Regions from separate parts of the Rouxiella badensis genome, predicted to be linked through region 1. Evidence: predicted binding sites of a transcription regulator. Region 1 holds the regulator's gene; the other holds the start of a gene.
What was found. The regulator CRP, encoded in region 1, controls carbon source genes, mostly activating them, when cyclic AMP is high. The targets are predictions, from matches to a motif close to ATGTGANNNNNNTCACAT.
Positions count from the first base shown of each region.

Region 2: yrbN (protein YrbN) is a predicted target of CRP. The motif match lies at 1,478-1,495, and genes of this name have one in related genera.

Region 1 is NZ_CP114062.1:4,360,044-4,363,459, forward strand. It holds gene O1V65_RS20045 (YccS/YhfK family putative transporter) at 1-1,161, opposite strand, end outside; gene crp (cAMP-activated global transcriptional regulator CRP) at 1,228-1,860, opposite strand; gene O1V65_RS20055 (OsmC family protein) at 2,205-2,615, shown strand; gene O1V65_RS20060 (LysR substrate-binding domain-containing protein) at 2,637-3,416, opposite strand, start outside.
Region 2 is NZ_CP114062.1:4,536,239-4,539,654, reverse strand. It holds gene O1V65_RS21005 (DEAD/DEAH family ATP-dependent RNA helicase) at 1-1,401, opposite strand, end outside; gene yrbN (protein YrbN) at 1,391-1,465, opposite strand; gene nlpI (lipoprotein NlpI) at 1,588-2,472, opposite strand; gene pnp (polyribonucleotide nucleotidyltransferase) at 2,603-3,416, opposite strand, start outside.

The DNA.
Region 1 (3,416 bases):
ATTAAAGAACATGCCGAGGCTGCTGCCAAGCGCCAAAATTACGCCGAGCCGTGCGGCATTGCGCAGGGCGGCGGACTTGACGGAAAGATAGCCTTTCAGCGCGGGCCAGAAGGGCAGACGATGCTGCGTTTGCATCAGGTCGCGGCGATACAGCGGACGCTGGGTGCGCAGCAGTCGGGCGATGCGGCTGAAATGGTAGTAGCAAAACTGCCCGACGGGATTGTCACGATAGCGAGAGGCTATTTTTTCCAGCGCGGCCAGCTCGTTGGCCATTGTGAACCGCTCCGAGCGCCGATGGTAGAGGATGTCGCTCGCGATAACGCGCAGCCGTGCGGCAATGACCTGCGCATTGCGGCGGATAACCGCCTCGGCGTGGCTTTCCTCAACCAGCTTTTGCACTTCTGCGGGCAGGTGCAGGCTTACGGTGATGTGCTCCTGCAGGTCGAGCGCCACCTGAAAACTGCGCAGCAGCCTTTTATGATGCTGATGATTGCCCGTCGGCAGCATGTGCAGTTGCTGATAGAGGGTGGCAATCAGGTCAATGACCTGCTGTTGTCGTTTCAACAGCGGCGGCAGCGCGGTTTCGGGGTCGGTGTGCTGGGTGAGCAGGCTGTATTTTGCTTCGAAATAATCGGCGAGTTCGACGTAGAGCTGGCTCAGCGTCTCGCGCATCGGCTGCTCTTCGGAGAGCCGAAACCAAAACCAGTTGAACAGCCCATACCAGGCGGTACCTACGACAAACAGCAGCGGAGCGTGCCAGATGGGCACCACACCGGCCATACTGAGGGTAAAGATGCTGGCGACCAGCGCGCCGGGCAGCAGGCGGCCGTGCAGCGGGCTGATTTCACCCGTGACGCCCAGTACCAGCGTCAGGCCAAGCATGATGAGCGGCAGCGGGACATGCCAGTTAATCAGCATCAGCTGGAGAAGAATACTGCTCAAGGCAAACAGCGAACCGCCGATAACCAGACGTTTGAAGAAGCGCTTATGCGGCGTATCGAGACCGGAGATATTGCAGCAGGCGGGGACCAGCGCAAACAGCATCCCGAGCTTCAGCTGACCAAACAGCATGGCAAAACCAATAGGCAGGCAGAGGACCAGCGTCTGTCTCAGCGCGTAGTTAACCTCGGGGTGGTAGAAGATTCGTCGCCAAAGCGTCATTAATTTTGTGTAACGTGACGAATAAAAACGGCGCACCAGAAGACTGCTGCGCCGTTTTTAAGGGGATTAACGGGTGCCGTAAACGACAATCGTTTTACCGTGTGCCGAGATCAGGCTCTGATCTTCAAGCATTTTAAGAATTCGACCGACAGTCTCGCGTGAACAACCGACGATCTGGCCAATTTCCTGACGGGTGATCTTGATCTGCATGCCATCTGGATGGGTCATGGCGTCTGGTTGCTTGGCCAGATTCAGCAGAGTTTGCGCAATGCGTCCGGTTACGTCGAGGAAAGCCAGGTTACCGACTTTCTCCGAGGTAATCTGGAGTCGACTCGCCATCTGTGCAGACAGGCGCATCAGGATATCCGGGTTAACCTGGATCAGCTGACGAAACTTCTTGTAGGAAATCTCAGCGACTTCACAGGCAGTTTTTGCTCTTACCCACGCACTACGTTCCTGACCTTCTTCGAAGAGTCCCAGCTCACCGATGAAGTCACCTTGGTTAAGGTAGGAAAGTATCATCTCTTTGCCTTCTTCATCTTTAATCAGCACGGCAACCGAGCCTTTCACGATGTAGTAAAGCGTTTCGGCTTTTTCACCTTGGTGAATCAGCGTACTTTTAGAGGGGTACTTGTGTATATGACAATGAGACAGGAACCATTCGAGAGTAGGGTCTGTTTGTGGCTTGCCGAGAACCATTAGTTATTATCCTCTTTTTATCGCTGCCCAAAATCACAGGGCTCAAAATCCCTGTTCGGCGATTTTTTACTTCGCGCTCTTTTAGCATATGAACTGACCAGCAATGCTGCAAGCGGCTTGAGGCGTGAATTAGGCAGTAATTTGCCATAATCACCAAGGTTATCCTGTTAAACCCAAAAACCCCGGCCGCAACTTGTTGGAAAGTTTCTTTCGCCTTGTTTGTAGCACAGCTTTGGTGACGTGTCTTGTGTTGTCTCGCTTCAGCATGATGCGGATCGAGTTCCATTGCCAGTTTCAGGGGTTAAGGGTAGTCTGTTTTGAAAATTATTACCGGAGAAAGGCAAATGCAAGCACGTGTAAAATGGGTCGAGGGATTAACGTTTCTCGGTGAGTCTTCTTCTGGCCATCAAATTCTGATGGACGGCAATGCGGGCGACAAATCACCGAGCCCGATGGAGATGCTGCTGATGTCAGCGGGTGGATGCAGCGCCATCGACGTGGTGTCCATTCTGCAAAAAGGCCGCAACGACGTCGTCGGTTGTGAGGTCAAGCTGACCTCCGAACGCCGCGAAGAAGCGCCGCGCCTGTTTACCACCATTAACCTGCACTTCATCGTGACCGGCAAGGGTCTGACGGATAAAGTGGTTGAGCGCGCTGTAACGCTGTCTGCCGAAAAATATTGCTCGGTTTCGCTGATGCTGGGCAAGGCAGCGACTATCACCCACAGCTTTGAAGTTATTGATTCAATAGAATAAGCTTGAGTGCTGTGCGGCACGTTACCAAGGGTAACGCTGACAGTGCAGCCGCAGCAGGTCTAAGAAACGCCGCGCCGTTAAGGTTAGCGGCGTTTTTTGTGAGTAAACCAGGCAGTATTGCGCCGCCGGCAGGCTGTCGACAGGCAGGCGGCAAAGCTTGTCTTCCATGAAGAACGGCGTCGCCATGGCGTTGCCGACCACCGACAGATAATCCCCGTTCAGCATCATCATCAGCCCGCTAATCAATGAGTCGGTACGGATAGGCGATTTCACCGCGTGGCAGCCGTTTTCCTCCAGCAGGGCAGCAAGCTGCTGGTAATAACCCATGTCCGTCTCGGGAAGCAGCCAGCTTGCCTCTCTCAATTCGCTTAACGACGTGGCCTGCGCCAGCGGATGCTGCCTGCGGGCGACGACGCAGAACGGCGCACTGAACAAGGGCTCGCACACCATGTCTTCGATGGGGAGTCCGACGCCCAGCGTGCCGATGGCGAAATCCAACCTTCCCTCACGCAATGAAGGCAGCAGGGTCGAGAGCTGCGACTCCTTGATATGCAATTTTGCCTGCGGATATTGCGCCGTGAACTCACTGGCCAGCGCGGGAAAAATGGTCAGCGCCAGCAGCGACGAGAAGCCGACCGCCACCGATCCCTGCGAGAATTGGTTGATTTGCTGTATTTCGTCGGCGGCGCGCTGCAGTTCTTCGAGAATAAACTGCATTCGCTGCGAGAAGGCGCGGCCGGTCTCGGTGAGCGTCATACCCTGCGTGCCGCGAACGATCAGCTGAGTATCGAGGATTTGTTC
Region 2 (3,416 bases), 180 kb from region 1:
ATCACGTGCTGGACGACGGTCATTGCGGTCACCGCGCTCTTCGAACTCACGACGTGGTGGACGGCTTTTGAATACGGGATCAGCGGCAACGATCAGAGGACGTTCGCCCTGAGCCATTTTCAGCAGTGCTGCAGCCAGAGTTTCAATATCCAGCTCTTCTTCAGGCTGAAGTTTAGCCAGCAGTCCACGGTACAGGTCCAGATCGCTGCTTTCCAGCTGCTGCTGAACTTTGGCGGCGAACTTGGCCAGACGACGTTGACCCAGAACTTCTGCAGTTGGCAATTCCACTTCTGGAATAGTCAGCTTCATGGTGCGTTCTACGTTGCGCAGCAGACGACGTTCGCGGTTCTCAACGAACAACAGCGCGCGACCTGCACGGCCAGCACGACCAGTACGGCCGATACGGTGAACGTAGGATTCTGAATCCATAGGGATATCGTAGTTCACAACCAGGCTGATACGTTCAACGTCCAGACCACGTGCTGCCACGTCGGTTGCAATCAGAATATCCAGACGACCGTCTTTCAGACGTTCCAGAGTCTGCTCACGCAGGGCCTGGTTCATGTCGCCGTTCAGTGCCGCAGAGCTATAACCGCTACGCTCCAGCGCTTCAGCCACTTCCAGGGTCGCGTTTTTGGTGCGAACAAAGATGATAGCTGCGTCAAAATCTTCTGCTTCCAGGAAACGAACCAGTGCTTCGTTTTTACGCATACCGTACACAGACCAGTAGCTCTGGCTGATGTCCGGACGCGTGGTGATGCTTGACTGGATGCGAACTTCCTGTGGATCTTTCATGAAGCGACGCGTAATACGACGAATCGCTTCTGGCATGGTTGCAGAGAACAGCGCGGTCTGATGTTCAGCCGGGATCTGCGCCATGATGGTTTCTACGTCTTCGATGAAGCCCATACGCAGCATTTCATCGGCTTCGTCCAGCACCAGGCCGCTCAGGTTAGAGAGGTTCAGGGTGCCGCGTTTCAGGTGGTCCAGCAGACGACCAGGCGTACCCACAACAACTTGTGGACCCTGACGCAGTGCGCGCAGCTGCACGTCATAGCGTTGGCCGCCGTACAATGCAACAACGTTCACGCCGTGCATGTGTTTAGAGAAATCGGTCATCGCTTCAGCAACCTGAACCGCCAGTTCGCGGGTGGGTGCCAAAACAAGAATCTGTGGTGCTTTCAGGGAAGCATCAATGTTGTGCAACAGTGGCAGCGAGAATGCTGCAGTTTTACCACTACCGGTCTGGGCCATACCCAGAACATCACGACCGCTCAACAGGTGAGGAATACATTCGGCCTGAATCGGTGATGGTTTTTCGTAGCCCAGATCGGTCAGGGCAGAAATGATAGGAGCAGACAGCCCCAGGTCAGCAAAAGAGGTTTCAAGCTCAGTAGTCATGTACACGTGCCTCATTAATAATGGCAGCCAGTCTACATAACTCGTCGAGAAAATTTTCAGTCATTTTCATTGAAAAGTGTGAACCGGCTCAAATTAGTTTATAAAACGAACAAAGCAACCCTCGCCCGTTAAGGCGATTAAAAATGGCATAGCGCCATGGTTAATCAGGCTGATTGGTTTCGTCAGCTATTGCTGGTCCGATTCTGATAGGTCGTCTTGCTCTTGGCCCAAAAGCGCCAATTCCAACAATGCATAGCGGTGCTCAACAAAATTATGAACGTTGTTAGCTACCGTCAGTTTGAACAGTGCAGAAGCGCTGTCCTTGTCCCCCAGACTTAGGTAGTGCTTACCTAAATAGAAGTCAGTTTCACTGAGATGCTCAGCGAGCGAAGTGTTATCCGTTGCTTCTGCCTTCAGGCGGTCCATCAGCGTGGATTCGCTGATTTTGCCAAGGTAGAATTCGACGATATTCCATCCCCATTGCCCTCTGTCCGCTTTGTCATAACGCTCTTGGAGCGCTACTTCGGCATTCTTTGGATTGATTTCTCTTTCCACAAGATACAGCCATAACGAACGGAAGGGATCATTTGGATCGTCTCGATAAAACGCCTGCAAATCATCCTGCGCTAGCGAATATCTGCCACCGTAATACAGTGCGATACCGCGATTCAAACGCGCGTAATTGTAAGTTGGATCAAGCTCTAGTACAGAATCAAACGCTTCATAGGCGGCATCGTAGTTGCCGGCCTGCGTTAGGTAAATCCCCAGGTAGTTAAAAACTTCTGGCATATCAGGACGAATAGACAGCGCTTGTGAGAAATCATTTCGCGCCAGTGCTCTTAGCCCGAGACTATCATACAGCACACCGCGCTCATATAACAGCTGTGCGCGTTCATCATCTGTTAATGATCTGCTGGCAAGTATTTGTTCCATACGCGCCAGAATCACTTCCTGCTGCAAAGTTGGCTGCAGCGGGATCGCCAGGACTTCGTTTTTGCGCCAATCATGGTTGCTGCATCCTGCCAACAAAAGTGTTGTCGCAACATAACAACAGCGCAAGAAAGGCTTCATTTCAACTCCCGAAGACAAACATTGGACAAACTTCCTGTTATCCGCTTGCTTAGCATAAGTACGTCCTGCACTCATGATACGAACAGCTCCCGGCCCGATGACCGGGAGACTGTAAACTACAGGTTACAGATTACTCTGCAGCTGGAGTTGCCGATTCTTCAGATGGGGTGGTCGCTTCTTTAATGCTCAAGCGCACACGGCCCTGACGATCAACTTCCAGAACCTTAACCGGAACTTCCTGACCCATCGTCAGATAGTCAGTCACTTTCTCTACGCGCTTGTCAGCGATTTGAGAGATGTGAACCAGACCTTCTTTACCGCCACCGATGGCAACGAACGCGCCAAAGTCAACGATACGGGTAACTTTACCCTGGTAGATGCGGCCAACTTCGATTTCGGCGGTAATTTCTTCAATACGACGGATAGCGTGTTTCGCTTTTTCGCCGTCGGTTGCAGAAATTTTAACAGTACCGTCGTCTTCGATTTCGATAGTGGTGCCGGTTTCTTCAGTCAGTGCACGGATTACAGAACCACCTTTACCGATGACGTCTTTGATCTTGTCAGCGTTAATTTTGATGGTGTGAATACGTGGAGCGAACTGTGAGATATCGCCGCGAGATTCGCTGATTGCCTGGTTCATCACGCCCAGAATGTGCAGACGTGCACCTTTGGCCTGGCTCAGAGCAGCCTGCATGATTTCGCGGGTGATACCTTCAATTTTAATATCCATTTGCAGTGCAGTGATACCTTCGCTGCTGCCTGCTACTTTGAAGTCCATATCACCAAGGTGGTCTTCGTCACCCAGGATGTCGGACAGAACGACAAAGTTTTCGCCTTCTTTAACCAGACCCATCGCGATACCCGCAACGGCGGCTTTAATCGGCACACCTGCGTCCATCAGGGCCAGTGATGCGCCACAAACGGAAGCCATGGAAGATGAACCG